DNA from 3 places in the Escherichia sp. B1147 genome. Region 1 is predicted to be linked to each of the others. Evidence: predicted binding sites of a transcription regulator. Region 1 holds the regulator's gene; each other region holds the start of a gene.
What was found. The regulator LexA, encoded in region 1, represses DNA repair genes until DNA is damaged. The targets are predictions, from matches to a motif close to TNCTGTATGTACATACAGNA.

Region 1 (10,048 bases):
GAAAACAATGAAAATGAATAAAAGTCTCATCGCCCTCTGTTTATCAGCAGGGTTGCTGGCGAGCGCGCCTGGAATTAGCCTTGCCGACGTCAACTACGTACCGCAAAACACCAGTGACGCACCAGCTATTCCATCTGCCGCACTACAACAATTAACCTGGACACCCGTCGATCAATCCAAAACTCAGACTACCCAGTTAGCGACTGGCGGCCAACGTTTGAACGTTCCTGGTATCAGCGGCCCGGTTGCGGCATACAGCGTTCCGGCAAATATTGGCGAACTGACCCTTACGCTGACCAGCGAAGTGAACAAACAAACTAGCGTATTTGTGCCGAACGTGCTGATTCTTGATCAGAACATGACCCCATCAGCCTTCTTCCCCAGCAGTTATTTCACCTACCAGGAACCAGGCGTCATGAGCGCAGATCGTCTGGAAGGGGTTATGCGCCTGACGCCAGCGTTGGGGCAGCAAAAACTGTATGTTCTGGTCTTTACCACTGAAAAAGATCTCCAGCAGACGACACAACTACTCGACCCGGCAAAAGCCTATGCCAAAGGCGTCGGCAACTCGATCCCTGATATTCCAGACCCGGTAGCCCGTCATACCACCGATGGTCTGCTGAAACTGAAAGTGAAAACCAACTCCAGCTCCAGTGTGCTGGTGGGACCGCTATTTGGTTCATCTGGCCCAGGCCCGGTGACCGTGGGCAACACTGCGGCTCCGGCGACCTATACGGCACCAGTCGCAGCAACGCCAGCTCCGGCGCCAGCGAAGAAAAGTGAACCGATGCTCAACGACACGGAAAGTTATTTTAATACCGCGATCAAAAACGCTGTCGCGAAAGGTGATGTTGATAAGGCGTTAAAACTGCTTGATGAAGCTGAACGCCTGGGATCGACATCTGCCCGTTCCACCTTTATCAGCAGTGTAAAAGGCAAGGGGTAATTACGCCCCACAGTGCTGATTTTGCAACAACTGGTGCGTCTCCTGGCGCACCTTTTTTTCTCTTTCCATGTGATTGTTGCGTTTTTGTTGCGCATTAGATCACTTAATATGCTTTACATCTCCCGTTATCGCTTTTCTGCGATACAATGCCTTTACGTTATGTAACGGAGAGTTCGGCATGTCACACCCCGCGTTAACGCAACTGCGTGCGCTGCGCTATTTTGCAGAGATCCCTGCGCTGGAACCGCAACTACTCGACTGGTTGTTGCTCGAAGATTCCATGACTAAACGTTTTGAACAGCAGGGAAAAACGGTGAGCGTGACGATGATCCGCGAAGGATTTGTCGAACAGAATGAAATCCCCGAAGAATTACCGCTGCTACCGAAAGAACCTCGTTACTGGTTACGTGAAATTTTGCTATGTGCCGATGGGGAACCCTGGCTTGCCGGGCGTACCGTCGTCCCTGTGTCAACGTTAAGTGGCCCCGAGCTGGCGTTACAAAAATTGGGTAAAACGCCATTAGGACGTTATCTGTTCACATCATCGACATTAACCCGGGACTTTATTGAGATAGGCCGTGATGCCGGACTTTGGGGGCGCCGTTCCCGCCTGCGATTAAGCGGTAAGCCGCTGTTGCTGACTGAACTGTTTTTACCGGCGTCACCGTTGTACTAAGAGGAAAAAAATATGGAGTGGAGTCTGACGCAGAATAAGCTGCTGGCGTTTCATCGCTTAATGCGTACGGATAAGCCAATAGGCGCGTTACTGCTGCTCTGGCCAACATTGTGGGCGTTGTGGGTGGCAACGCCGGGTGTTCCCCAACTCTGGATTCTGGCGGTGTTCGTCGCTGGCGTCTGGCTGATGCGCGCCGCCGGGTGCGTGGTGAATGACTACGCTGACCGTAAATTTGATGGTCATGTGAAGCGCACAGCAAACCGACCGCTTCCCAGCGGAGCGGTTACGGAGAAAGAGGCGCGAACGCTATTTGTGGTGCTGGTGCTGATTTCGTTCCTACTGGTATTGACGCTGAACACGATGACCATTCTGTTGTCGATTGCCGGACTGGCGTTGGCGTGGGTGTACCCGTTTATGAAGCGGTATACCCATTTACCGCAAGTGGTGCTGGGCGCGGCGTTTGGCTGGTCGATTCCAATGGCTTTTGCCGCGGTGAGTGAATCGGTGCCGTTAAGCTGCTGGCTGATGTTCCTTGCCAATATTCTGTGGGCGGTGGCTTATGACACGCAGTATGCGATGGTCGATCGTGACGATGACGTGAAGATTGGCATTAAGTCCACCGCCATCTTGTTCGGCCAATACGATAAGTTGATTATCGGCATTTTGCAGATTGGCGTACTGGTGCTGATGGCGATTGTCGGCGAGTTAAATGGCTTAGGCTGGGGATATTACTGGTCAATTCTGGTCGCGGGCGCACTGTTTGTTTATCAACAAAAACTGATTGCCAACCGCGAGCGCGAAGCCTGCTTTAAAGCATTTATGAATAATAACTATGTTGGCCTGGTGCTGTTTTTAGGGCTGGCAATGAGTTACTGGCATTTCTGACGATGTAAAAAAGCCGGAGGATCATGGTCATCCGGCTTTTTTTCTGTGAAAAGCTGCCTGATGCGCTGCGCTTATCAGGCCTACATAACACATCGCAATTTATTGATTTTGCAGGTTATTGTAGGCCGGATAAGGCGTTTTCGCCGCATCCGGCAACGCTCACCGATTACCCTTCGCTTTGCGTCGCACTCTCAATCGTCAAACGTACATCGGACGTAATCAACTCCGCCAACAACTGATAGACCTTCATCGTCTCTGCCGGTTCGGCGTCGCCGCTGTCGCTGATATACCCTTCATCACGCAGTGTCAGGACCAGAGAACTGAACACTGCTTTGTCGAAGAACTCCGGTGCGTTGATACCGTGCAGCACGGAGAGACGTTGTGCCACGGTGCGGCTCTCTTTCTCCAGCGTACCGCGGTTGATCGACGGGTTAGCGCTCAATAACCAGAAGGTAATCGCATAACGTTGTAGCGTTTCGCGCGCGCCTGCGGCCAGCAACTGAAGCGTGCGGGAGTGCGCCGGATTGATATGCAGTTCGTCATTTTGCAGGGTAATCAGCCCCTGACGTTGCATTTCATTCGCCAGCGCATCAATCACGCCCGGTAACTCGTCGCGATCCCAGCGCAGGAACAGCTCCGCTTTCAGCATTGGATACAGCACATTGACGTGCTCCATCAATACGCCGCGGGAGATGTGGCGATGCTGCGTCACAATCGCCGCCATCAGCGAAGGCAGGACCAACATATGCGCAATGTTGTTGCGATAGTAGGTCATCAGTACCGCTTGCTCGCGCGGCAGAATGATGATGTCGCCGATAGTATCCTTCTCAACTTCAAACTTGTTCATCTGCAGCGCGTGATCGATAAGCTCGCTGGCACTGGCCGAAGGAACAGTAGAGTCCGTGGAGTAAGGCACGTTGCGCATCAAATCGAGATAACAATTAAGCTGCTCAGTCAATTGTTCGCGAGTGAGTGAGCGCTGACGTGACGCCAGCAGTGCAGTACAACACAGGTTCATGGCGTTAGCCGCGCCCGCGTTGTTAATGCGTACCATCAGATCGGCAGCAATGTTATTCACCGTCGGCGTTAACCAGGCCGGACGCACCGCTTCGATTGGATCAATAGATTCACGCCAGTCTGGCACGTGCTGGTTAAGGTAGGTCATCAACGGCATTGGTTCACCGAAGTTGACGTAGCCCTGACCGAGATTACGCAGTTTGCTTAAGCCGCGCAGCATCTGCAGCAGGCTCTCTTTCTCTTTCGTCGCGCCGCGCAGTTCTTTGGCGTAAGTACCCACTTCCATGACGTGCTCATAACCGATGTAGATCGGAACCAACGTAATCGGACGTGTACCACCACGCAGCATCGCCTGAATAGTCATCGACAGCGTACCGGTTTTCGGATCCAGCAAACGGCCTGTACGGGAACGACCACCTTCCACAAAGTACTCGACGGAATAACCACGGCTGAACAGCTCGCCGAGATACTCACGGAAAACGGTGGAATAAAGTTTATTGCCTTTAAAAGTACGGCGAATAAAGAATGCCCCCAGACGGCGGAAAATCGGCCCGGCAGGCCAGAAGTTCAGGTTGATCCCGGCGGCGATATGCGGCGGCACCAGCCCCTGGTGATACAGCACGTAAGAAAGCAGCAGGTAGTCCATGTGGCTACGGTGGCAAGGCACATACACCAGCTCATGACCGTCGTGGGCCAGCTGGCGAACGCGCTCGGCGTTATGGACGTTGATGCCCTGATAAAGTCGGTTCCAGGTGAAGCCCAGAATACGGTCAGTCAGGCGGATCATCTCGTAAGAGAAGTTCGCCGCAATCTCTTCCATCAGCGCAATAGCGTTCTGCTGCGCTTTTTCATGGGAGATTTTTTTGCTGCGCGCTTCATCTTCTACCGCTTTGGCAATGGCGCGCGAGGCGAGCAGTTTATTGAACAAATCCTGACGAGCGGGTAGACGCGGCCCCACAGCAGCCAGACGCTGGCGGGCAAAGTGCATACGCGCCACGCGCGCCAGTTTTTGGGCGATGGTTTTATCCGTGCCGTGTTCGTCAGCCATGCGGCGCAGCGAAACTGACGGAGAGAAACGCACAAAACTGTCGCGACCGAGCCATAACACGGCGAAAAATTTCTGCACGCCGTTGAGCATGCGCAGAGGTGGATTCACTTCACCTTTTTCACGCCCCGGCGCACGACCAAACATCACCGATACTGGCACCATTTGCACATCCAGATTCGGGTTGCTACGGTGCAGATCGAGATAGTCGTGGAACAGCTTAATGGACTCTTCTTTCGGCGTGTAATAGGTGAAAACACGCGGCCCGCCGTGAATAAACACATAGCGTGGCAGTAACGTGCCGTCTATTTCCAGCGGCTCTAATGGGTCAGGCAGATCGTGCGCCAGGCACTGGGCGCGCAACGTCAGCAAATCCGCTTTTGAGTTGTACGGTAAAACGTACATAATTGGACGAGAGGTATCGAGTCCCAGTTCCGGGGCAGGATCTGCCGGAATAGACTTGCTTTTTACCAGGATGCTTAATGGTAAATTCAGTAATTTGTAGTAAATTCGTGGCCAGCCGGACATAAACGATGTAAAGCCTCTGGTTAATAATGCTAATGCGCGGGAAGGATAGCAGAAAGTCATGGGAAATTCTGTGGTATCCGCTTATGTTTCGCGCGACGTTACGCTAACCGTAATCTTCGGATTCAACGGTACACTGATATTGACGCTCATAATGTAAAAAGGTTCTTTCGATGGCCAATAATACCACTGGATTCACTCGAATTATCAAAGCCGCTGGCTATTCCTGGAAAGGTTTACGTGCCGCATGGATCAACGAAGCGGCATTCCGTCAGGAAGGCGTGGCGGTGTTGTTGGCAGTGGTCATTGCCTGCTGGCTGGATGTGGATGCAATAACCCGCGTACTGCTTATTAGTTCTGTCATGCTGGTGATGATTGTGGAAATTCTCAATAGTGCCATCGAAGCGGTGGTTGACCGTATTGGTTCTGAATACCATGAGCTTTCCGGGCGGGCGAAAGATATGGGCTCCGCCGCGGTGCTGATCGCCATTATCGTCGCCGTGATTACCTGGTGCATTCTGTTATGGTCGCATTTTGGATGACGCTTCCAGAATTCGATAAATCTCTGGTTTATTGTGCAGTTTATGGTTCCAAAATCACCTTTTGCTGTATATACTCACAGCATAACTGTATATACACCCAGGGGGCGGAATGAAAGCGTTAACGGCCAGGCAACAAGAGGTGTTTGATCTCATCCGTGATCACATCAGCCAGACAGGTATGCCGCCGACGCGTGCGGAAATCGCGCAGCGTTTGGGGTTCCGTTCCCCAAATGCGGCAGAAGAACATCTGAAGGCGCTGGCACGCAAAGGCGTGATTGAAATTGTTTCCGGCGCATCGCGCGGGATTCGTCTGTTGCAGGAAGAGGAAGAAGGATTGCCACTGGTAGGTCGTGTGGCTGCCGGTGAACCGCTTCTGGCGCAGCAGCATATTGAAGGTCATTATCAGGTCGATCCTTCCCTGTTCAAACCGAATGCCGATTTCCTGCTGCGCGTCAGTGGGATGTCGATGAAAGATATCGGCATTATGGACGGCGACTTGCTGGCGGTGCATAAAACCCAGGATGTGCGTAATGGTCAGGTTGTTGTCGCGCGTATAGATGACGAAGTTACCGTTAAACGTCTGAAAAAACAGGGCAATAAAGTCGAGCTTCTGCCAGAAAATAGCGAGTTTAAACCAATTGTCGTTGACCTTCGTCAGCAGAGCTTCAGCATTGAAGGGCTGGCGGTTGGGGTTATTCGCAACGGCGACTGGCTGTAATTTATCTCTGATACCGCGATGCCGCCTGGCATCGCGGTTTGTTTTTAATCTCTCTTCATCAGGCTTGTCTGCATGGCATTCCTCACTTCATCTGATAAAGCACTCTGGCATCTCGCCTTACCCATGATTTTCTCCAATATCACCGTTCCCTTGCTGGGGCTGGTTGATACGGCGGTCATTGGTCATCTTGATAGCCCGGTTTATCTGGGCGGCGTGGCGGTTGGCGCAACGGCGACCAGTTTTCTCTTTATGCTGTTGCTGTTTTTGCGTATGAGCACTACCGGGCTTACTGCACAGGCTTATGGTGCCAAAAATCCTCAGGCATTAGCGCGTGCGCTGGTGCAGCCGTTGCTGCTGGCACTGGGGGCCGGAGTGTTGATTGCGTTACTGCGTACGCCGATTATCGAGCTGGCGCTGGATATTGTTGGCGGTAGCGAAGCGGTTCTGGAACAGGCGCGGCGCTTTCTTGAAATCCGCTGGTTAAGCGCGCCTGCGTCGCTGGCGAATCTGGTGCTGCTCGGCTGGTTGCTCGGCGTGCAATATGCCCGCGCGCCAGTGATTTTGTTAGTGGTTGGCAATATCCTCAACATTGTGTTGGATGTCTGGCTGGTGATGGGGCTGCATATGAACGTGCAAGGCGCGGCGCTGGCAACAGTGCTTGCCGAATATGCGACGTTGCTTATTGGCCTGCTCATGGTGCGTAAAATCATCAAACTACGCGGTATCTCCGGCGAAATGCTGAAAACAGCCTGGCGAGGAAACTTCCGACGTTTGCTGGCGCTTAACCGCGACATTATGCTGAGATCACTGCTGCTGCAACTCTGTTTTGGCGCAATAACAGTTCTTGGCGCGCGACTGGGGAGCGATATTATCGCCGTCAACGCGGTTCTGATGACGCTACTCACCTTTACCGCCTATGCGCTGGATGGTTTTGCCTATGCCGTTGAAGCCCACTCCGGTCAGGCGTATGGCGCGCGCGACGGTAGCCAGTTACTGGATGTCTGGCGCGCTGCATGCCGCCAGTCGGGGATCGTGGCACTGTTGTTTTCGGTGGTTTATTTGCTGGCGGGTGAATATATCATCGCGTTGCTAACGTCGTTAACGCAGATCCAGAATCTGGCCGATCGCTACCTAATCTGGCAGGTTATTTTACCGCTGGTGGGAGTCTGGTGTTATCTGCTGGACGGTATGTTTATTGGCGCAACACGCGCTGCCGAAATGCGCAATAGTATGGCAGTCGCTGCAGCAGGGTTTGCTTTAACTCTACTGACGTTGCCGTGGTTGGGTAACCATGGTTTATGGCTGGCGTTAACCGTCTTTCTGGCGCTGCGCGGGCTTTCTCTGGCTGCTATCTGGCGTCGTCACTGGCGTAACGGAACCTGGTTTGCCGGAGCGTGACGGTTAAAAATTCTGAATAAATAATCCTAAGCCAGATTCCTGACTACACTTAATCCCACGTTCAGAAGAAAAGTGAGCGTACTCTCATTCACCACCTAACGATGAGGATTTGAATATGAATAAAGACGAAGTCGGCGGTAACTGGAAACAGTTCAAAGGTAAAGTGAAAGAGCAATGGGGCAAACTGACCGATGATGACATGACGGTCATTGAAGGCAAACGTGACCAGTTAGTGGGTAAAATCCAGGAACGTTACGGTTACCAGAAAGATCAGGCAGAAAAAGAGGTTGATAGCTGGGAAAAACGCCATGATTACCGTTGGTAATTAATCCCTCCTGCCCGACGTGTACAAGGATGTACGCCCTCTTAGCGGGGTTTCTTTTTCACTTGAAGAGAGTGGTCATGATGGCACTGTTCAGGATGACGACACGCTTCAACTTCCACACATGCCGCACAGAGTCCATGTGCTTCAATCACATTATGCCGCAGGGCAAACCCCATTTTTGCCGCCAGCGTATGCATGATGTCTTCCACACCTTCCGCACACTCTTCTTTAACCGCGCCGCAGCGATCGCAAATAAACATGGCTGAAGTATGCGTAGGCTGATCGAACAGATGGCAGAGCACATAGCTGTTGGTGGACTCCACCTTATGCACAAAACCTTGTTCAAGCAGAAAATCGAGCGCGCGATAAACTGTCGGCGGCTTGGCCTGCGGCTCGGCTTCGCGCAGCAAATCAAGTAGATCGTAGGCGCTGATAGCCCCTTCTTGCAGGCTCATCAGGCGCAGCACTTCGAGACGTTGTGGAGTCAGGCGCACATTACGCTGCGCGCAGAGTTTTTCAGCCTGCGCCAATAACTCCTGCGTTGTGGTCTTTTCCATTGTGCACCTCGAAAGTGGGGTTAAGAATGTCCTTACTTTACCATAATTCTCACTTAAACGCCGACAACCGGGCGTCGAAGCTGTCACATTGCCTGATCGCATATTCGTTATGCTATAGTAGCGCCCCCAATTCACCAGATGCTTAAAAAATCGCCATGTCAGAAGAATCACAAACCGCTTATCCCGCATACCGTTTCTCTATTGCTCCTATGCTCGACTGGACGGACAGACACTGCCGTTATTTCCTGCGTCTGCTTTCCCGCAATACGTTGCTCTATACCGAAATGGTAACCACGGGGGCGATTATTCACGGTAAAGGTGATTACCTGGCATACAGTGAGGAGGAGCATCCGGTGGCGTTGCAGTTGGGCGGTAGCGATCCGGCGGCGCTGGCACAGTGCGCAAAACTGGCAGAAGCGCGCGGATACGATGAAATCAATCTGAACGTCGGTTGTCCATCTGACCGGGTACAGAACGGCATGTTTGGCGCATGCCTGATGGGCAATGCGCAACTGGTAGCCGACTGCGTAAAAGCGATGCGCGACGTAGTATCGATTCCAGTGACGGTGAAAACGCGTATTGGCATTGACGACCTGGACAGCTATGAATTTCTCTGTGATTTCATCAACACCGTTTCCGGCAAAGGTGAATGCGAGATGTTTATCATCCATGCGCGTAAAGCCTGGCTTTCTGGTTTAAGCCCGAAAGAAAACCGTGAAATCCCACCGCTCGATTACCCGCGCGTCTATCAACTGAAGCGTGATTTCCCGCATCTGACAATGTCGATTAACGGCGGCATCAAGTCACTGGAAGAGGCTAAGGTGCATTTGCAGTATATGGATGGCGTGATGGTGGGGCGCGAGGCATATCAAAATCCAGGCATTCTGGCGGCGGTGGATCGAGAGATATTTGGTTCCTCGGATACCGATGCTGACCCGGTGGCAGTGGTGCGCGCCATGTACCCGTACATTGAGCGTGAACTCAGCCAGGGAACGTATCTGGGCCATATCACCCGGCATATGCTGGGGCTGTTCCAGGGGATTCCTGGCGCGCGTCAGTGGCGGCGGTATTTAAGTGAAAATGCCCATAAAGCGGGCGCTGACATTAACGTGCTGGAACATGCGCTCAAACTGGTGGCAGATAAGCGTTAATTTTTCACCACAAAGTAGTCAAATTCACCATGCCCTGCGCATCGCCGCGGGGCATATTTTTTATAAATCAACATATTATGTTTTGGCATGATTCTTGTAATGGCTGCAAGAGATTTCATATTTGGGAGAACATCATGCTGGAACTACTTTTTGTGATTGGCTTTTTTGTCATGTTGATGGTCACCGGCGTTTCGTTGCTGGGCATTATCGCCGCGCTGGTTGTGGCGACGGCCATTATGTTCCTCGGCGGTATGCTGGCATTG
Region 2 (10,048 bases), on a different contig from region 1:
ATGCTATTGCTTAATCTTATCAATAAAGAGATTAAGCACAGTGTGAAGAACACCGAGTTCCGCAAACTCTAGAACGCAATCCCAAACAGTGTTTTGACATTGGCATCCGTGGTGGCAGCCAGCCATGCGGCATCTTCTCTACGCCAGTGCGCAATACGTTGCAAAATATGGTGCAGATGGGCTGGCTCGTTGCGCCGGGATGATGGCTTCGGCGTGAGATCGCGCGGGAGCAAATACGGCGCATCAGTTTCGATCAGCAATTTCTCCGCCGGAATCAACGGCAACAGTTCCCGCAGCTCCAGTCCGCGTCGTTCATCGCAAACCCAACCGGTGATGCCGATATAAATTCCACGCGCCACGCACGCCTGCATCTCTTCGCGTGTGCCGGTAAAGCAATGAAGAACCGCACCAGGCACTTTATCCAGCCACGGCTCCAGCAATGTCATAAACCGCTCGTGGGCATCGCGACAGTGCATAAATACCGGCATGTTTAATTCTGCGGCAATGCGTAGCTGGGCAACAAAAGCGCGTTCCTGCTCTTCCGGCGTCGAAAAGTTGCGGTTAAAGTCGAGACCACATTCACCAATCGCCACCACTTCTGGCTGCGCGGCCAGCTCAATAATCGCTTCTTCAGTCGCAGCTTGCCACTGGCTGCTGTCGTGAGGATGTACGCCCGCCGTTGACCAACAGGACGAATACTGACGCGCCAGCTTTTGCGCATGCTGGCTTTCACGCAGGTTAGTGCCGGTGATGAGTAGCCCATTAACTCCCGCGTCAAAAGCGCGCGCTACAACATCATCACGGTCTTTCGCAAATTGCGAACTGGTCAAATTAACGCCGATATCAAACATCCTGTACTCCATATGACAACCGCCCTGACGGGCGGTTGAATTTATTCTTCAGTTTTTTCGCTTTCTGCTTCAGCGTCGTTTTCTTCTTCCCGGTTTCGACCTTTACCAACGTAAAAGCGTGAGAAGAAGACACCGATTTCAAACAGGCAATACATCGGGATCGCCAGCAGCGTTTGCGAAAAGACATCCGGTGGCGTCAGCAGCATCCCGACGACAAATGCGCCAACCAGCACATACGGACGTTTTTTGCGTAAGTCTTCTGGCGAGGTAATCCCCATCCAGCACAGCAGCACAATCGCTACAGGCACTTCAAAGGAGATACCAAACGCCATAAACAGCGCCATCACGAAGCTCAAATAGCTGGCAATGTCGGTGGATACCTGCACCCCTTCAGGCGCGGTATTGGCAAGGAAACCAAACGCCAGCGGGAAGACCACGAAATAAGCGAACGCCATGCCGATATAAAACAGCAGAGAGCTGGAAACCAGCAGCGGCACCACAAGGCGACGTTCGTGCTTATACAGTGCAGGAGCGATAAATGCCCACACCTGATAGAGAATCACCGGCGCTGACAGAATCAGCGACACCATAAAGGTCAGCTTGATTGGCGTAAAGAACGGCGAGGCCACGTCGGTGGCGATCATCGTTGAACCTTGCGGCAACTGCTTGATCAACGGCGCGGATACCAGGTGATAGATATCATTGGCGAAATAGACCAAACACAGGAATATCACGATCACCGCGATAATGCAGTTCAGCAGACGCTTACGCAGCTCAATCAGATGCGTGATAAGCGGTTGAGTATCTTCTACAGACATGTTTACGGTTTATCACTCGACGAAGGGGAAGGTGCAGCGGTTTTCGGTTCAGCGTCCGCAGCAGGTTTTACCACCGGCTCTGGTGTGGTTTCTGGCTTCTGTTCCGGCGAACTGGCCTGCGTTTGTGCAGCGGCAGGCGTTACGCCTTCATGCGCAGCTTCATTATCTTTCACCACCGGGTTATGGATGGTGTGCGCTTCATCGCTCACCTTTTCAGGATCGTTTGCAACGTAGGAACGCTTCATCGACTCCGCGGCCTGGCGTAGTTCATCCATCGACGCTTTTAGTTCGGGCGTAAGGTTGGTGAGACTCGCCTTTTCAACCTTTTTCAGGCTGTCCTGAAACTCCTGGAGTTTTAACTCCTGGGTCAGTTCGTTCTGCACCGTTGTCGCCAGTGAACGCAACGCGCGAATCCAGCCCGCAACCGTTTTTACCGCTACAGGCAGTCGTTGCGGCCCCAGAACGACGAGGCCGATGATGAACACCAATAGCAGTTCGCTAAAACCGATATCAAACACGGATTACACCTGCTCTTTATCGTGGCGCTTTGCGTCTTCTGTTTTAGCCTGTTCCTGATTCGTATCCGCCTGCTTATCGGCGATAGTTTTCGCAGTAAAATCAGCATCCTGACTGGTTTTATCCTGCTTTGGTTCATCATCGCTCATTGCTTTTTTAAAGCCTTTGATCGATGCACCAAGATCGGAACCGATGGAGCCGAGCTTTTTGGTGCCAAAAAGCAGTACAACGATGACGGCAATAATCAATAACTGCCAAATACTGATACCACCCATACATGTTCCTCTGTGGTAGATGATGATTAAACAAGGCCGCATTATACGTTACACGGCCCGCCTTGAGCGATGAAAAAATCAGCGTGTTTTGCGCCAACCGACAAACCAGGCGATCAGACCGCCCGCCATTAGCCAGCCGGGCATCAGCCCCCATTCAGGTCGGCTGACCAACAAGAATGTACCGCTTAATACTAACGTCGCGCCAATTCCGAGAAAATAACGCGATTGCCCCTGACGTACATGATTTGACTGAAGCTCGCGCGCAATCTTATCAACACTGTGCTGTAAATACTTGCCCTGGCGCAAACTGTCGTAAACCAGCTCAGGCAGTTCTGGCATTTTTTCGACCCAGAACGGCGCTTTTTCCTTAAATGCTCTCACCAGCGCAGGAATACCGACCTGATCTTTAATCCACGACTCGAGGAAAGGCTTCGCCGTTTTCCATAAATCGAGCTGCGGATAAAGCTGGCGTCCTACCCCTTCGATGTAGAGTAAGGTTTTCTGGAGTAACACCAGTTGCGGTTGCACTTCCATATTGAAGCGACGCGCCGTATTAAACAGATTTAACAGCACATGTCCAAACGAAATTTCTGCCAGTGGTTTTTCAAAAATAGGTTCACAGACCGTACGAATGGCAAATTCGAACTCTTCGACGTTGGTATCTGGCGGAACCCAGCCTGAATCGACGTGCAGTTCTGCCACTTTGCGATAGTCACGGTTAAAGAAAGCGATAAAGTTTTCTGCCAGATAGCGTTTATCTTCTTTGTTTAGCGAGCCGACTATTCCGCAATCAATGCCGATATATTTCGGGTTTTCTGGGTGTTCATAGCTTACGAAGATGTTACCTGGATGCATATCGGCATGGAAAAAGCTGTCGCGAAAGACCTGGGTGAAGAACACCTGCACACCGCGTTCTGCCAGCAATTTCATGTTGGTGCCGTTTTTCTCCAGCGCTGCGACATCAGAAACGGGAATGCCGTAAATGCGCTCCATCACCATCATCCCTTCACTGCAATAGTCAGGGTAAACTTCCGGGATGTAGAGCATCGGGCTATTTTCGAAATTACGCCGAAGCTGAATGGCGTTAGCGGATTCCCGTAACAGATTCAGTTCATCAATCAGCGTTTTTTCGTACTCGCGCACCACTTCAGTTGGACGTAGACGACGACCATCCGGCAGTAAGCGCGGCACCCAACGGGCCAGACGGTAGATAAGTTTCAGATCCGCTTTAATCACTGGCAAAATATCCGGGCGGATAACTTTAATCACCACCTCTTTGCCATTCGACTTCAACCGAGCAGTATGCACCTGCGCAACGGAAGCCGATGCCAGGGGCGTAATGTCAAAATCATCAAACCACGCTTCCACCGGCAGGCCCCCCATCGCAGCTTCAATCTGCTGCTTCGCCAGCTTGCCATCAAACGGAGCGACTTTGTCCTGCAAGAGTGCCAGTTGGTCAGCAATATGCGGCGGGAACAGGTCGCGACGGGTAGACAACATCTGCCCAAACTTGATCCATACCGGACCCAGCTCTTGCAGCGCCAGTCGCAGTCGCTCACCTAACGGTTTATCTTTATGCCGGTTTGGCATCCAGAAGAGCGTGTATCGCCATAGCCGCAGCGGCAAGGTGATACGCATTTTAGGGATCAGTTCATCAAGTCCGTAGCTTAAAAAAGTGCGAATGATGAAATACAGGCGCCGTACTTCACCTGGCGTCATTAAACTGCCTCCAGTTTTTCCAGCCGTTTGGTTAACGCATCAACGGCACGTTCAACAGCGGCTGTCTCTTCCGCAAACCAGGCCACTTCAAGCGGACCAGGTGCCATACGCCACTCTTCGGTAATTGCTTCTGCCACGTAACGTTGCTGGCGTTTAATACCGTGATGCAGGAACTTTGCGCCACCGCGCAGAGCTTTGCTGATGCCTTCGGCGGCGATATCACCAGTATAAGGAGCCAGCAGTTCCGCAGGATCAAACTCCGCCAGATCCGCTAACGCAACGAAATTCTGTACCACTTGAATATCGCCCTGCACTTCCAGCTCACCGCTACGAATTAACGCGGCAAGCTGCTGGCGGTCGCGAAGTTTCGGCAACACACTGGCGTAGGCGATAACGGTGCAGTCAGCATCGCTGGCCCATTCGCCCAGCACATCGACCTGGCGTTCACTAAACACCAGAATTAGCGACGTCGAAAAGCCTTTTACCTCTATGCGCAATACTTTGCCCAGCAGACGCGAGCGGGCAGTTTTCAGCGCGGGTGAACGATACAGGAAGGTGTTGAGCAGACTTTCTATTCCTGCCGTCACTAAAGGTTTAAAAGGCATAGTCGTACTCCTGTCAGAACTTATAACCACGATGCAGCGCCACAACGCCAGCCGTCAGGTTGTAATAATCGACACTTTCGAATCCTGCATCCTGCATCATGGCTTTCAGGGTATCCTGATCGGGATGCATACGGATGGATTCGGCCAGATAGCGGTAGCTGTCAGCATCGTTCGCCACCAGCGAGCCAATACGTGGCAGCACATGGAAGGAATATGCGTCATAGGCTTTGCTTAACGGTTCGATAATCGGCTTCGAGAACTCAAGCACCAGCAGACGACCGCCAGGTTTCAGCACGCGATACATCGAACGCAGGGCTTTATCTTTATCGGTGACGTTACGCAGACCAAACGAGATGGTGATGCAATCAAAAGTGTTATCCGGGAACGGCAGCGCCTCGGCGTTTGCCTGAACATACTCAACGTTGCCAATCACACCGATATTACGCAACTTCTCGCGGCCCATTTTGAGCATGGATTCATTGATATCGGCGAGGACCACTTTGCCAGTTTCACCGACCAGGCGGGAGAATTTTGCCGTCAGATCGCCGGTACCGCCAGCCAGATCCAGCACGGTCTGCCCTCGACGCACGCCGCTGCAATCGATCGTGAATCGCTTCCACAAACGATGAATACCAAATGACATCAAATCATTCATGACATCATATTTCGATGCCACGGAATGGAAAACGTGGGCGACCATATCCGCTTTTTGTTCCTTCGCGACGGTCTGAAAACCAAAGTGCGTCGTTTCTTGTGACTTATCCACCATCTCAATGCCTGCTCATCAAAAAATTGTTCCAGAAGTGTAACAGATTGGGCGTCGATGCCCTAGATATCTACCCGGCTTAACTACCCCTAATGGGCTAACGCGACTGCTGATTATATTCATCATCGCGTTGATAAGCTTCATTATTCGGCTGCCCCGGAACTGACCGCAGTCGATACTCCTCATCCTGGCTCACCGCCTGTTCAGCTAAATCCGGGTTAATCTCGCGTTTAATTTCTACCCCTAAACCGCGAAATGCTTCTGCCTGCGACAGCACATTTCCGCGACCTGAAGAGAGTTTTTTCATCGCCTGGCGATAGTTATCCTGCGCTTTGTCCAGACTTTGACCAATTGCGGACATATCATCAATAAACAGACGCATCTTGTCGTACAGCTTGCTGGCGCGATCGGCGATTTGTTGGGCGTTACGGCTTTGATGCTCATAACGCCACAGGTTGGCGATAGTACGCAACGCCACCAGCAGCGTAGTGGGGCTAACCAGCATGATATTGTTCTTTAACGCTTCGGTGATCAGCTCCGGCTGGCGATCAAGCGCCAATAAAAACGCCGGTTCGACAGGGATAAACATCAGCACGTAATCCAGCGTTCGTAGCCCCGGCAGCTGTTGATAGTCTTTACGCCCAAGCAAGCGGATGTGATTACGTACCGAAGCAATATGCTCCTGCAATGCGCTTTCGCGGGTATAGTCGTCTTCGGCGTTAAAATAGCGTTCATAGGCGACCAGCGTCATTTTGGCGTCGATCACCACATCTTTTCCTTGCGGCAGCCGTACGATGACATCCGGCTGCATCCGCGAACGGGCGTCATTTTCGATGCTGACCTGGGTTTCATATTCATACCCTTCGCGCAGTCCGGAAGCCTCCAGCACCCGCGTCAGTATCACTTCGCCCCAGTTCCCCTGGGTTTTGTTATCGCCTTTCAGCGCGCGGGTCAGGTTGATCGCTTCCTGGGCCATTTGCGCGTTGAGTTGCTGTAGATTACGAATTTCGTGGGTCAGGGTATGGCGTTCTTGTGCTTCTTTACCAAAGCTGTCCTGTACCTGTCGGCGAAAACCATCCAGTTGTTCTCGCAGCGGCGATAGCAGGTTGTTCAGACTCTGACGATTTTGCTCATCAACCCGGCGATTACTGTGCTCAAAAATACGGTTGGCGAGATTTTCAAATTGCTCGCTCAAACGCTGCTCGCTGTTGATCATCTGGCGGATTTTATCGTCAGCGTGTTGCTGTGCGGCTTCCATCCGCGTGGTTACTTCACGCAGATCTGCCTCCAGCGAGGTGTTAATACTTTGCAGACTACGCACTTCGTTATTGAGCAATTCACACTCTGCACGCCAGTGCTCGCTTTGGGTAATTTGTTGTTTTGCCGCACTTAACTCCGCGACCATCTCTTCACGTTCGGCTAATTGCTCGGCTTTTTGCTGCGCATGCTGATAACTGGCAAACAGCCAGCCGATGACCACACTGACCAGCGCAATAATGGCATAAACAATGATTGAGAAATCCACAAAGCCTCCTGACGCAACAACTTACCCGCACAAAATAGAATTGTGCTGTACAAACGTCCAGTTTGAAAGGCATTTCCTGCGAGGCGCTACGCAAAACGATCGTTTATTTCGCTTATTTCATCCCACAATATGAGATTGTGTTTATATTGTGGGAAACATCACCTTTTCCTCACTTTATTCTGTGAAACACTCAGCAATATCATCAGGAGACACCTATGGCAGAAACCTCTTCAACCACCGCTGGCGCACAAACGTTATTACGCGGACTGGCGGTTATTAATGCTGTTTATAACGGTTGCCATGACCTGAAAAGTATCGGCGAGTTCACCGGCACGACGCGGAGTACAACCCATCGTTTAGTCACTGTTTTGGTCGAGCAACGCTATCTGCGCCATGTCCCAACGCAGGGCTACCAACTGGGCGCCAAACTGATCGAACTTGGTGCCAGAGCACTGGAAAGCACTTCATTGTATGAAGTTGCGCTGCCCGTTTTGCAGCGTCTGGCCCGTTACACCCTGGACACTGTGCATCTGGGGATCGTTGAAGGCGACGAAGTGCTGTATCTGGAGAAGATCAACAGTCAGCGTGGGCTGGAGATGCGCTCACGTCCTGGGCATCGCATGCCACTGGCGATTACAGGAATCGGTAAGGCGTTAATCCTCAACAGAACAGAAGAAGAGTGGCGCACGCTATTTTTGACTTGTGGTGATGAAACAAAACTGGGCGCATTTATACAAAATATGCGCCGTTACGCCGCCAATGGTTTCGCTTTTGATCTGGAAGAGAACGAGCCCACTATCCGTTGCGTTGCAGCGCCGGTTTACAACGCACGGAATGAAATTGTGGCGGCCATTTCTGTCGCCAGTACTACCACATATATGTCGCTGGCGCGCCTGGAAGAACTGGCACCTTACGTCAAATCCTGTGCAGAAGAGATATCCGCTGAACTGGGCTGGGGTAAGCACGTCCGCAAAGATAAATAAACCATGACTAAAGGAAACGGCTAATGTCGGGAAAGACCTCATTTATTGCCCTGGACTGGGGAACGTCATCGCTTCGGGCATGGCGTTTTGGTGACTCACCAGATCCACAAGAAAAACGTGAATTCCCCTGGGGGATCATGAAATTACCCTCCCAGGCAGCAACACGTGAGGAAGCTTTCCACGATACATTTTTACGTGTCTGTGGCGACTGGCTGACGCAAGCTCCCTGCCCGGTTCTGGCTTGTGGCATGATTGGCAGTGCGCAAGGGTGGCAACCAGCAGCTTATTTACCTTGCCCGGTCACTCTCGATGGCCTGGCGAAGCAGCTGACGCCGGTTATCCACCAGCAGCAGACAATGTTGCACATTATTCCCGGCGTGATTAAAGAAGGTGAAATGCCCGAAGTGATGCGTGGCGAAGAGACACAAATCTTCGGTGCCATCGCAATGGAACCTGCCCTGCAAGACGCAATCCGCAAGGGTGTGCCGGTGCTGATTGGCTTACCAGGCACCCATGCAAAATGGGCGGTAGTTGAAAACAACACCATTACCGATTTCCGAACCTTTATGACAGGCGAGTTATTTGATGTTTTATCCCGCCATTCGATTCTCGGTACAACCATGCGTCCGGGCGACGAGCCGCACTGGGATGCCTTTGCCCATGGGCTGACAGCGGCGCTTGAGCATCATCAGACCGGATTATTATCGACGCTGTTTTCGACCCGTTCGCGCCTGCTAACTGATAATCTTACGCCGTCCTCACAGGGCGATTACCTTTCCGGGTTACTGATAGGCCATGAATTATGTGGTCTGGCATCCAGTTTGCTGCGTGATTTACCCGCCACAACACCGATCGCCTTAATCGGTAGCGCCACCCTGAACAGCCGCTATTCACGGGCGTTCAGCCATGTTTTTCCCGACAGACAGCTACACGCCATTCCTAATGCTACTGAACAGGGATTATGGCGAATCGCCCACGCTGCCGGGTTACTCTCCACCAACGCCAGGGAATGTACTCATGCCATTTAATACTCTTTTGCAAAAAACCGGGTTAGTCGCCATTTTACGCGGCGTGAAACCGGATGAGATTGTCGCCATCGGTGAAAAGCTGTATGCCGCCGGATTCCGCCTGATTGAGATCCCCATGAACTCGCCGGAGCCGTTGCAAAGTATCAGTTTACTGCGCGATGCCCTGCCTAAGGACTGCCTGGTCGGAGCCGGCACCGTGCTTTCGGTAGAGCAGGTGGTCGCGGTTAAAGAGGCTGGAGGCCAGATTATCGTGATGCCGCATTGCGATACTGCGGTGATCCGTCGCGCCCGTGCGCTGGGTATGTATTGTGCGCCTGGCGTCGCTACGCCCACCGAAGCTTTTGCTGCCATTGAACATGGCGCCAATGCTATCAAGCTGTTTCCGGCGGAACAAATTACGCCAGAAGTCACTAAAGCCTGGCGTGCAGTTATTCCGCAATCCGTTCCGATGTTACCGGTTGGTGGTATCACACCGGAAACCATGGCGCGTTATCTGAGCCACGGCGCAAACGGCTTCGGTTTGGGGTCTGCGCTATATCGCCCCGGCATGACGCCAGAACAGGTCTATGAAAATGCAGTACTGTTTATGAACGCATGGAACGATTTAAATAACAAGTAACTGATAAATAAGGATATAAAAACAATGATAAAACATCTTACCTTACCGAAAAAAATGGCTGCAATGGTACTTCTTGCAGGCGCTGCCCTCAGCACTGCGCCTGTACAGGCGGCTTCCTGGCCAACCAAACAGATCGAGTTAGTCATACCCTACGCTGCCGGTGGTGGTACGGACCTGGTGGCCCGCGCCTTTGCTGATGCCGCCAAAAACCATTTACCCGTCAGCATCGGGGTTATCAATAAACCTGGCGGTGGTGGAGCTATCGGCCTGAGTGAAATCGCCGCTGCCCGCCCTAACGGTTACAAAATCGGTTTAGGTACGGTTGAACTGACCACCCTTCCCA
Region 3 (10,048 bases), on a different contig from region 1:
ATATTGCTAACGCTCTGAAATTTTAATCGATATCGGCACAGGTAACTCTGTGCCGGGTAAGGAAAGTGAGGAAATGAGTATGATGGATCTCGACAATATTCCAGATACGCAAACTGAAGCCGAAGAGCTGGAAGAAGTGGTGATGGGGCTTATCATTAACTCCGGGCAGGCGCGCAGTCTGGCGTATGCGGCGCTGAAACAGGCAAAGCAGGGCGATTTTGCCGCAGCAAAAGCGATGATGGATCAGTCACGAATGGCGTTGAATGAAGCGCATCTGGTACAGACGAAATTGATTGAAGGCGACGCAGGCGAGGGTAAGATGAAAGTGAGTCTGGTGCTGGTCCACGCCCAGGATCATTTAATGACCTCAATGCTCGCGCGTGAACTGATTAGCGAATTGATTGAGCTTCATGAAAAATTGAAGGCATAAGGAGTGAAAGATGCAGCCAGTGATTAACGCGCCGGAAATTGCCACAGCCCGTGAACAACAACTGTTTAATGGCAAAAACTTCCATGTGTTTATCTACAACAAAACTGAGAGTATCAGTGGGCTGCACCAACACGACTATTATGAATTCACCCTTGTGTTAACTGGTCGTTATTACCAGGAGATAAACGGTAAACGTGTGTTGCTGGAGCGGGGCGATTTTGTCTTTATTCCGTTGGGATCGCACCATCAAAGTTTTTATGAGTTTGGCGCCACACGTATATTAAATGTTGGGATCAGCAAACGTTTTTTTGAGCAGCATTATCTGCCGTTGTTGCCTTATTGCTTTGTCGCATCACAGGTATACCGGACCAATAACGCCTTTCTCACCTATGTGGAAACAGTCATCTCTTCACTGAATTTCCGTGAAACCGGGTTGGAAGAGTTTGTTGAGACAGTTACTTTTTATGTTATCAACCGCTTACGTCATTACCGTGAGGAACAGGTAATTGATGATGTGCCGCAGTGGCTGAAAAGCACGGTTGAAAAGATGCATGATAAAGAGCGGTTTAGTGAAAATGCGCTGGAAAATATGGTGATACTGTCGGCGAAATCGCAGGAATATTTGACACGAGCGACCCAGCGATATTATGGCAAAACACCAATGCAGATTATTAATGAAATTCGCATTAATTTTGCCAAAAAACAACTGGAAATGACCAACTATTCGGTAACGGATATTGCATTTGAAGCCGGTTATAGTAGCCCAAGTCTGTTTATTAAAACGTTTAAGAAACTGACCTCGTTTACACCCAATAGCTATCGTAAAAAATTGACCGAATTTAATCAGTAGCCGTTGTATCAGAACACTAAATTTACATGCTTGCTCTGTATAATCTGGTGTTTCCAGGTTATTCCTGACTTAACGGCAGGCACGACGAATATCAGTATTTCCTAATAAAGGGAGAAATTATGAGCCAGAAATTAAAAGTCGTCACTATTGGTGGCGGGAGCAGCTATACCCCGGAATTACTGGAAGGGTTTATTAAACGTTACCACGAACTGCCGGTAAGTGAATTATGGCTGGTGGACGTAGACGGTGGTAAAGCGAAGCTGGATATTATTTTTGATCTCTGCCAGCGGATGATTGATAACGCTGGTGTACCAATGAAGCTTTATAAAACACTGGATCGCCGCGAAGCATTGAAAGATGCCGATTTCGTCACCACTCAGCTGCGCGTAGGTCAATTACCAGCACGCGAACTCGATGAACGTATTCCGTTAAGTCATGGTTATCTCGGCCAGGAAACCAACGGTGCAGGTGGCCTGTTTAAAGGTCTGCGTACCATTCCGGTAATTTTTGACATAGTCAAAGATGTTGAAGAACTTTGCCCCAATGCATGGGTGATTAACTTTACGAACCCAGCGGGAATGGTCACCGAAGCCGTTTATCGTCATACCGGATTTAAACGCTTTATCGGCGTGTGTAATATTCCGATTGGCATGAAGATGTTTATCAGCGATGTTTTAGCGTTGAATGAGAACGATGATTTATCTATCGATCTGTTCGGGCTGAACCACATGGTATTTATTAAAGATGTGCTGGTAAATGGCAAGTCTCGCTTTGCCGAATTACTTGATGGTGTGGCATCCGGGCAGTTAAAAGCATCTGGTGTTAAAAATATTTTCGACCTGCCGTTTAGCGAAGGCTTAATTCGTTCGCTGAATCTGTTGCCATGCTCGTATCTGCTTTATTACTTTAAGCAGAAAGAGATGCTGGCGATTGAAATGGGTGAGTATTATAAAGGCGGCGCACGTGCACAGGTGGTACAGAAAGTTGAGAAACAGCTCTTTGACCTGTATAAAAATCCGGATCTGAAAATTAAACCGAAAGAACTGGAACAGCGCGGCGGGGCATATTACTCAGATGCGGCGTGTGAAGTGATTAATGCTATCTACAATGACAAGCAAGCGGAACATTACATAAATATTCCTCATCATGGGCATATTGATAATATTCCGGCAGACTGGGCGGTAGAAATGACCTGTACACTGGGGCGCAACGGCGCGACGCCACATCCGCGCATTACACACTTCGATGACAAAGTCATGGGCTTGATTCACACCATCAAAGGCTTTGAGATTGCCGCCAGCCACGCAGCCCTTAGCGGTGAATTTAACGATGTGTTACTGGCGCTCAACCTTAGCCCGCTGGTGCATTCCGATCGTGATGCGGAATTGCTGGCAAGAGAGATGATTCTGGCGCATGAGAAGTGGTTGCCAAACTTTGCTGACTGCATTACGGAACTCAAAAAAGCACATTGATTGAGGCTGATTATGGAACGCTTACTGATTGTTAATGCCGATGACTTTGGCTTAAGTAAAGGCCAGAACTACGGCATTATCGAGGCCTGTCGTAACGGTATTGTCACGTCAACGACGGCGCTGGTGAATGGGGAAGCTATCGACCATGCGGTGCGGTTAAGTCGTGATGAGCCGAGTCTGGCTGTTGGGATGCACTTTGTCCTTACACTGGGCAAGCCGCTGACTGCGATGCCGGGGCTGACCCGGCAAGGCGTCCTGGGGAAATGGATCTGGCAGCTGGCAGAAGAAGATGCCTTACCACTGGAAGAGATTTCCCAGGAACTCGCCCGCCAGTATCTGCGATTCATTGAATTGTTTGGCCGCAAACCAACACATCTTGATAGCCATCATCATGTGCATATGTTCCCGCAGATTTTCCCGATTGTGGCGAAGTTTGCGGCTGAAGAGGGGATTGCGTTGCGTATTGATCGCCAGCCAGTATTTAACGACGGTGATTTACCCGCAAATCTGCGCAGTTCTCAGGGCTTCAGCAGTGCATTCTATGGTGAAGAGATCAGTGAATCACTGTTCCTGCAAGTGTTGGATGATTCCAGTCATCGCGGTGAACGCTCGCTGGAAGTGATGTGCCATCCGGCGTTTGTCGATAATACAATTCGCCAGAGTGCTTACTGTTTCCCACGGTTAGCGGAACTGGATGTGTTAACGTCGGCGTCGTTGAAGTATGCCATTGCCGAGCGTGGTTATCGGTTGGGTAGTTATCTGGATGTGTAAGGATGTTGGTAAAGTCACTCCCTGGGGGGGAGTGACTTTATTCATATTTACGCCGGAATTTTGTCAATCTTAGACATACGTGACCACACGCGGTGCGCTGCCATTAGCGTTAACAGTTCATCCATAAAACTGCCGTCTGCGCTGTCGGCTTCTACAATCCCTTCTTCACCCTTGTCATCTACCTTAATTGTCGCTTTGAACTTGCGTGCATCGCCCGCCAGCGCAATCGGTTTAAGGTGCTTGTAGGCTTCCATCAGGTAATAGTTTGCATCGCCGTTGTCTGCGATATCGGCGATATTGCCGCAAGGGACAATGACCGCATCCACCGTCAGCGAAGGCGCTCCGGCAAAGGTAGCGGCTATTGGCAACACCGTGCCGTCATCGGCGGTCACTTCGCCCATCCGTGAATAAAGCAGTTTGGCATGAACGCCTTTGGCTTTCAGCGCCTTGAGAATGACCAACAGGTCTGCCGATCTCACTTCATCATTAAGCAAAATCGCTACCACACGGCCTTTCACATTACCGTCAGGAATGGCATACAGGCTTAACGCCGGATCTTTCTTCAGCCTGTTTACGTCCGGTGGCGGCGTAATATTCAGCTGGTCGTCAGTCAGTTCGATACCGAGATTTTTTGCTACCGCCTGCGCCAGGTTAAGATCGATATGCGCTAACTGATCAACGACGCGTTCACGAATATACGGACGAGCAACTTTACTCAATTCAAAGCTGAAAGCGTCGATGATGTGGCGTTGTTCAAATGGCGTCTGACTCAGCCAGAACAGACGCGGATGGGAATAATATTCGCCAAACGATGGGCTGCGCTCGCGGACTTTGTTGCCTTCTACGCGCTCCTGGTATGATTCAAATCCACCGCGTTTCGGCCCCGGCGGTGTTTCGCGCGGCCAGTTGTCGTTGATCGAGTTCGGTTCGTAGTTTGCCGGATTTGTGTCGATTCCCATGCGGTGCATGCCGTCACGCTGGAAATTATGGTAAGGGCAGGTCGGGCGGTTAATCGGAATTTCATGGAAATTCGGCCCACCAAGACGACTGATTTGTGTATCGGTATAAGAGAACAAACGCCCCTGCAATAGCGGGTCGTTAGTGAAATCCAGACCGGGGACAATATGCCCTGGATGGAAAGCCACCTGTTCGTTTTCGGCAAAGAAGTTGTCCGGGTTGCGGTTAAGCACCATTTTGCCGACGCGCTGTACTGGCACCAGTTCTTCCGGAATAAGTTTGGTTGGATCGAGAAGGTCGAAATCGAACCTGAATTCGTCCTCTTCCGGGATTAACTGGAAGCCCAGTTCGTACTCCGGGAAATCGCCTGCCTCAATGGCTTCCCACATCTCGCGGCGGTGGAAGTCCGGGTCACGTCCGGTGAGTTTCTGCGCTTCATCCCATACCAACGAGGCTTTGCCTGCCAGCGGTTTCCAGTGGAAACGCACAAACGTTGCTTTCCCTTCGGTGTTAATCAGGCGGAAAGTGTGGATGCCGAAACCTTCCATCGTACGGTAGCTGCGAGGGATCCCGCGATCCGACATCGCCCATATCACGTTATGCAGCGTTTCCGGTTGCAGGGAAACATAATCCCAGAATGTGTCGTGGGCGCTACCTCCCTGTGGGATCGCCCAGTGCGGTTCCGGTTTTACCGCATGAACAAAATCGGGGAATTTATGCGCATCCTGAATAAAGAAGATCGGCGTATTGTTGCCGACAAGGTCAAAAATACCCTCTTCGGTATAGAATTTGGTGGCAAAACCGCGAATATCACGCACGGTATCTGCCGAGCCAGCGCCCCCCTGAACGGTCGAGAAACGGACAAACACCGGGGTAATTTTGCTCGGGTCAGACAGGAAATCGGCTTTGGTTATATCACTTAAGTTTTTATACGGCTGGAAATAACCATGAGCCGCAGATCCTCGCGCATGAACAATACGTTCCGGGATACGCTCATGGTCAAAGTGCGTGATCTTCTCGCGCAGAATAAAATCTTCCAACAGCGTTGGACCACGGCTACCGGCACGCAGTGAGTTTTGATCGTCAGCGATGCGCACGCCCTGATTGGTGGTCAGCGCATAATTTTCACTACCTTTACGTGCATCTTCCAGGGAATTGAGTTTTTCGTTACGCGTATCAGGAGCTTTCAGACTGCCTGGTGCGGTAGGTTGCGTACCTGGTGGGGTCGGTTCAGCCGCTGGACGATGAGAGCCGTCCTCAGGTGCCAGTGAGTCCATTCCTGGTTTCGCTTCGTTCGAATCGTGCAGGGGGGACTGGTGCTGATGTGGGGTCTTTTCGTTATGTTGCGACATTGAACTCGTCTCCTTAATTCATTGCTGAAAGGGGCGTTTTTTTGGTCAAAAAACCATCTAACTATAGACCAGCAGGGGGATCTCGCTCCGGAAGTGGAGCTGGCGAAAGTATTTGAAGATGTACGCGAAGCAGGACGGACGTGGGTTAAATCGGCTAAACTACAGTTTTTATGATTTTTAATATGCGTTTAGTGAAGCCAGTAATGAAGAAACCGCTACGTCAGCAAAACCGCCCGATTATTAGCTATGTCCCGCGCACGGAACCTGCACCGCCAGAGCACGCGATTAAAATGGATTCGTTTCGTGATGTCTGGATACTACGTGGCAAATATGTGGCGTTTGTCCTGGTGGCGGAATCATTCTTGCGCTCACCAGCGTTTAGTGTGCCGGAGTCCGCCCAGCGTTGGGCGAATCAGATTCGACAAGAGAATGAGGTCGAAGAGTAAAAAAAACGCCTGTCGGGATGACAGGCGTTTTGCGTCATAAGGCAGGGTTAACGGTGAGCCAGTTCGGCGTCATCTTCGCTATCCAGAATGGATTTATCGGTCTGCTTCAGCCACTGGCTGGTCAGCGTACCTGCGGTCATAGAACCACTGACGTTCAGTGCCGTACGGCCCATATCGATAAGGGGTTCTACGGAAATTAACAATGCCACCAGCGTTACCGGCAAGCCCATTGCCGGGAGTACAATCAGTGCGGCGAATGTTGCACCGCCACCAACGCCTGCAACGCCTGCTGAACTCACAGTAACGATACCAACAAGTGTCGCAATCCACATTGGGTCCAGTGGGTTAATGCCAACCGTAGGTGCAACCATCACTGCTAGCATTGCCGGATACAGCCCGGCACAGCCGTTCTGACCAATGGTCGCACCGAAAGAGGCGGCGAAACTGGCGATGGACTCAGGAACACCCAGACGACGCGTTTGTGCTTCTACATTCAGCGGAATAGACGCAGCGCTGGAGCGACTGGTGAAGGCAAACGTCAGCACTGGCCATACTTTACGGAAGTATTTCAGCGGGCTTACACCATTAATGCCCAGCAGAATGCCATGCACTGCAAACATAATGATAAGACCCAGGTAGGATGCGACAACAAAGCTACCCAGTTTAATGATGTCCTGCAGGTTGGAACCAGCAACGACTTTGGTCATCAGTGCCAGAACACCGTATGGCGTCAGTTGCATGACCAGGCGAACCAGTTTCATCACCCAGCTTTGCAGCGTATCGATAGCGGTTAAGACGCGTTCACCTTTCGGCGCATCATCTTTCAGCAGTTTCAGTGCTGCAACGCCAAGGAAAGCCGCAAAAATTACCACGCTGATAATTGACGTCGGATTGGCACCGGTCAGATCGGCAAACGGGTTTTTCGGGATAAAGGACAAGACAAGCTGCGGAACGCTCAGGTCAGAGACTTTACCGACATAGTTGCTTTCGATAGCGTTCAGACGCGCAGTTTCAGCGCCACCCTGAACCAGACCCTCAGCGGTCAGACCAAACAGATTAGTGACCAGCACACCGACCAGCGCCGCAATCAGCGTGGTAAACAGTAGCGTACCAATAGTCAGAAAACTGATTTTGCCTAGTTGAGACGCGTTATGCAGGCGGGCAACCGCACTTAAAATGGAGGCAAATACCAGTGGCATGACGATCATTTGCAGTAACTGAACGTAGCCGTTACCGACAATGTTAAACCACTGCACAGAATCTTTAAGTACCTGGCTGTCGGAACCATAAATGGTATGCAGGGCAAGGCCAAAAACCACACCCATCACCAGACCTACCAGCACTTTTTTGGCCAGACTCCACTGTTTGTGGCGGGTTTGGGCCAGCGCAAACAGCAGCACAACGAACACTATGATGTTCGCAATTAATGGAAAGTTCATCCCCGTTCTCCTGATCTTATTATTTCTATCGCTACGCAGTAGCCATAGTGTTGACGCAAGATTAACAGAACTGTGAGCTGGCTCTTATATTCAAATGGAATGGCTTATTCCATAAAAGCAATTTTTGTTTTTTTAGTATTCAACCTGATGCTTAATAAGGCGATGAAACTCGATCTGCAAGGTATTAATCATTTGCGATGACCAACGCACGGCACTGTTTTCGGGCAGTGAATGGGGCATCCACACTGACCAGACAAACAACGCCATGCAGAGAAAACGTTCTAACTGGTTGCCTTTTTGTGGAACCAGAATTGGCAGACGGAAACGCCATCGGCACGGCCAGAGTAGGGGAACGCCTGCGGGGGTCAGCATATCAGCAAGAATATGACTCAAATAACCGAGAACCATACCTTGCAAAGCATCAGCCGGAATAAACCAGCTTTCCGGGACTTTCAGATAAAAGGTCGCCAGTAGAGCGAACACCGCCAGCAGACTGTGGGTAAAGCCACGGTGACCAAAAGCGCGGGCAATGGGTTTTGATATCCACTTTAATCGCTGCCCAAGAAACGATTTTGGGTGGTCGATGTCCGGTAACAGACAAGTTAATATTGCGGAAGGGACAATATGCCACCAGTCACCCTGTGCCAGCACGGGCGTAAGTTCGGCATTTTTAGCAAACACCGCACAAGCAATAGAAAAGAGGAGGTGACCTTCCGCCGTCATGATAAAACTCACTAAACTGTCGATACGTACAGTATAGGTTTTTTATACAGTGCGCGGAAGTGGTGACGGTGTAACTCTTCATCACATTATGATGATAAAATCGTCAGTTGAACGTAATTTCAGATAAGCAACCAGGGGCAGTGTCACCACGCCCCTTTTTTTTAACCGAGGAGCTCTTTCGCAGTAAGTTCGGTTAAAGATGAAAGTTTTACATTCGCCAACACAAAACGGGGATCATTTTGCGCTTCCGGTGCTGGAACGACGATGGAGCGCATTCGTGCTGCTTTTGAGGCAATCATGCCATTAACAGAGTCTTCCAGCGCTACGCAGGCGATTGGGTCAACGCCCAGTTTTGCAGCGCAGTCGAGATAAACCTGCGGATGCGGCTTGCTGTAAGGCAATTTTTCGGCGGAGGCGAGGGCATCGAAACTGTCACGTAGGTCAAACATGGCCAGCACTTTTTCAAGCATATGCAGCGGTGACGCTGAAGCCAGACCAACCAGTAAGCCCTGCGCTTTACATAAAGCAACGGCTTCACGCACGCCAGGCAGTAATGGACGCGTCTCTTCAACCAGCGAAATGGCGCGGGCAATCACCCGGTCTACCACTTCCTGACGACTCGGGCCATTCCACGGTTGCCGGGCATACCACAGATCAACCACCATATCGATGCGTAAACCTAAGGTGTCCGGTAGCTCATGACGACGGGAGATGTCCACCCCCAGGCTTGCCATCACATCCAGTTCGGCCCGATCCCATAATGGTTCGGAGTCGATAAGTAATCCATCCATATCAAAAATTGCAGCAAGAATCTGTCGTGGGGTTGACATTACAACCTCTCCTTTAGAGCATTATGTGTAAGGTATTAAGCAGTGCTTATGATTGAGCGCCTATCATATCGCCTTTAAAGAATGGGCGAAAACAGATATCTACAGGTAAACTAAGTGAATCGACGCGTCTTAATCAAGGAGAACTCATGACGTATCAACAAGCTGGACGCATTGCTATTTTGAAAAGGATTTCCGGTTGGGTGATTTTTATACCAACACTTGTTTCCACGTTGATTTCCTTGCTGAAGTTTATGAATACCCGGCAAGAAACCCAGGAAGGCATTAATGCGGTAATGCTCGACTTTGCCCATGTCATGATTGATATGATGCAGGCGAATACGCCTTTTTTGAATCTGTTCTGGTATAACTCACCGACGCCCAATTTTAATGGTGGTGTGAACGTTATGTTCTGGGTGATTTTCATTCTGATTTTTATCGGGCTGGCGTTGCAAGACTCTGGAGCACGCATGAGTCGTCAGGCGCGCTTCTTGCGCGAAGGCGTTGAAGATCAACTCATTCTGGAGAAGGCTAAAGGGGAAGAGGGGTTAACGCGTGAACAGATCGAGTCGCGCGTAGTCGTTCCACGCCATACTATCTTCACGCAGTTTTTTTCACTGTATATCCTGCCGGTAATTTGTATTGCTGCGGGGTACGTGTTCTTTTCTCTGCTCGGTTTCATTTAATACAAAGGCCGCGCGGTGCGGCCATTATCATCGACTCCCGTCATGCAGCTAACACTCTATCCAATGATTGTTGAGCAATAACCATATGTTGCCCG

Region 2: the regulator LexA is predicted to act here: its motif matches at 7,119-7,138, upstream of rmuC (DNA recombination protein RmuC).
Region 3: the regulator LexA is predicted to act here: its motif matches at 8,455-8,474, upstream of A9180_RS13130 (metal-dependent hydrolase).

Annotation. Positions count from the first base shown of each region.
Region 1 is NZ_LFHY01000003.1:51,518-61,565, forward strand. It holds gene malM (maltose operon protein MalM) at 8-946, shown strand; gene ubiC (chorismate lyase) at 1,125-1,622, shown strand; gene ubiA (4-hydroxybenzoate octaprenyltransferase) at 1,635-2,507, shown strand; gene plsB (glycerol-3-phosphate 1-O-acyltransferase PlsB) at 2,674-5,097, opposite strand; gene dgkA (diacylglycerol kinase) at 5,268-5,636, shown strand; gene lexA (transcriptional repressor LexA) at 5,746-6,354, shown strand; gene dinF (MATE family efflux transporter DinF) at 6,427-7,752, shown strand; gene A9180_RS01545 (CsbD family protein) at 7,868-8,077, shown strand; gene zur (zinc uptake transcriptional repressor Zur) at 8,119-8,634, opposite strand; gene dusA (tRNA dihydrouridine(20/20a) synthase DusA) at 8,790-9,785, shown strand; gene pspG (envelope stress response protein PspG) at 9,920-10,048, shown strand, end outside.
Region 2 is NZ_LFHY01000026.1:73,086-83,133, reverse strand. It holds gene rfaH (transcription/translation regulatory transformer protein RfaH) at 1-72, shown strand, start outside; gene tatD (3'-5' ssDNA/RNA exonuclease TatD) at 69-851, opposite strand; gene tatC (Sec-independent protein translocase subunit TatC) at 893-1,669, opposite strand; gene tatB (Sec-independent protein translocase protein TatB) at 1,672-2,187, opposite strand; gene tatA (Sec-independent protein translocase subunit TatA) at 2,191-2,460, opposite strand; gene ubiB (ubiquinone biosynthesis regulatory protein kinase UbiB) at 2,539-4,179, opposite strand; gene ubiJ (ubiquinone biosynthesis protein UbiJ) at 4,179-4,784, opposite strand; gene ubiE (bifunctional demethylmenaquinone methyltransferase/2-methoxy-6-polyprenyl-1,4-benzoquinol methylase UbiE) at 4,798-5,553, opposite strand; gene rmuC (DNA recombination protein RmuC) at 5,648-7,075, opposite strand; gene A9180_RS21880 (IclR family transcriptional regulator) at 7,291-8,058, shown strand; gene A9180_RS21875 (2-dehydro-3-deoxygalactonokinase) at 8,082-9,086, shown strand; gene A9180_RS21870 (2-dehydro-3-deoxy-6-phosphogalactonate aldolase) at 9,076-9,705, shown strand; gene A9180_RS21865 (Bug family tripartite tricarboxylate transporter substrate binding protein) at 9,730-10,048, shown strand, end outside.
Region 3 is NZ_LFHY01000013.1:74,473-84,520, reverse strand. It holds gene chbC (PTS N,N'-diacetylchitobiose transporter subunit IIC) at 1-26, shown strand, start outside; gene chbA (PTS N,N'-diacetylchitobiose transporter subunit IIA) at 80-430, shown strand; gene chbR (transcriptional regulator ChbR) at 441-1,280, shown strand; gene celF (6-phospho-beta-glucosidase) at 1,400-2,752, shown strand; gene chbG (chitin disaccharide deacetylase) at 2,765-3,523, shown strand; gene katE (catalase HPII) at 3,571-5,832, opposite strand; gene cedA (cell division activator CedA) at 6,015-6,278, shown strand; gene tcyP (cystine/sulfocysteine:cation symporter) at 6,326-7,717, opposite strand; gene A9180_RS13130 (metal-dependent hydrolase) at 7,850-8,440, opposite strand; gene hxpB (hexitol phosphatase HxpB) at 8,602-9,270, opposite strand; gene A9180_RS13120 (YniB family protein) at 9,417-9,953, shown strand; gene A9180_RS13115 (fructosamine kinase family protein) at 9,994-10,048, opposite strand, start outside.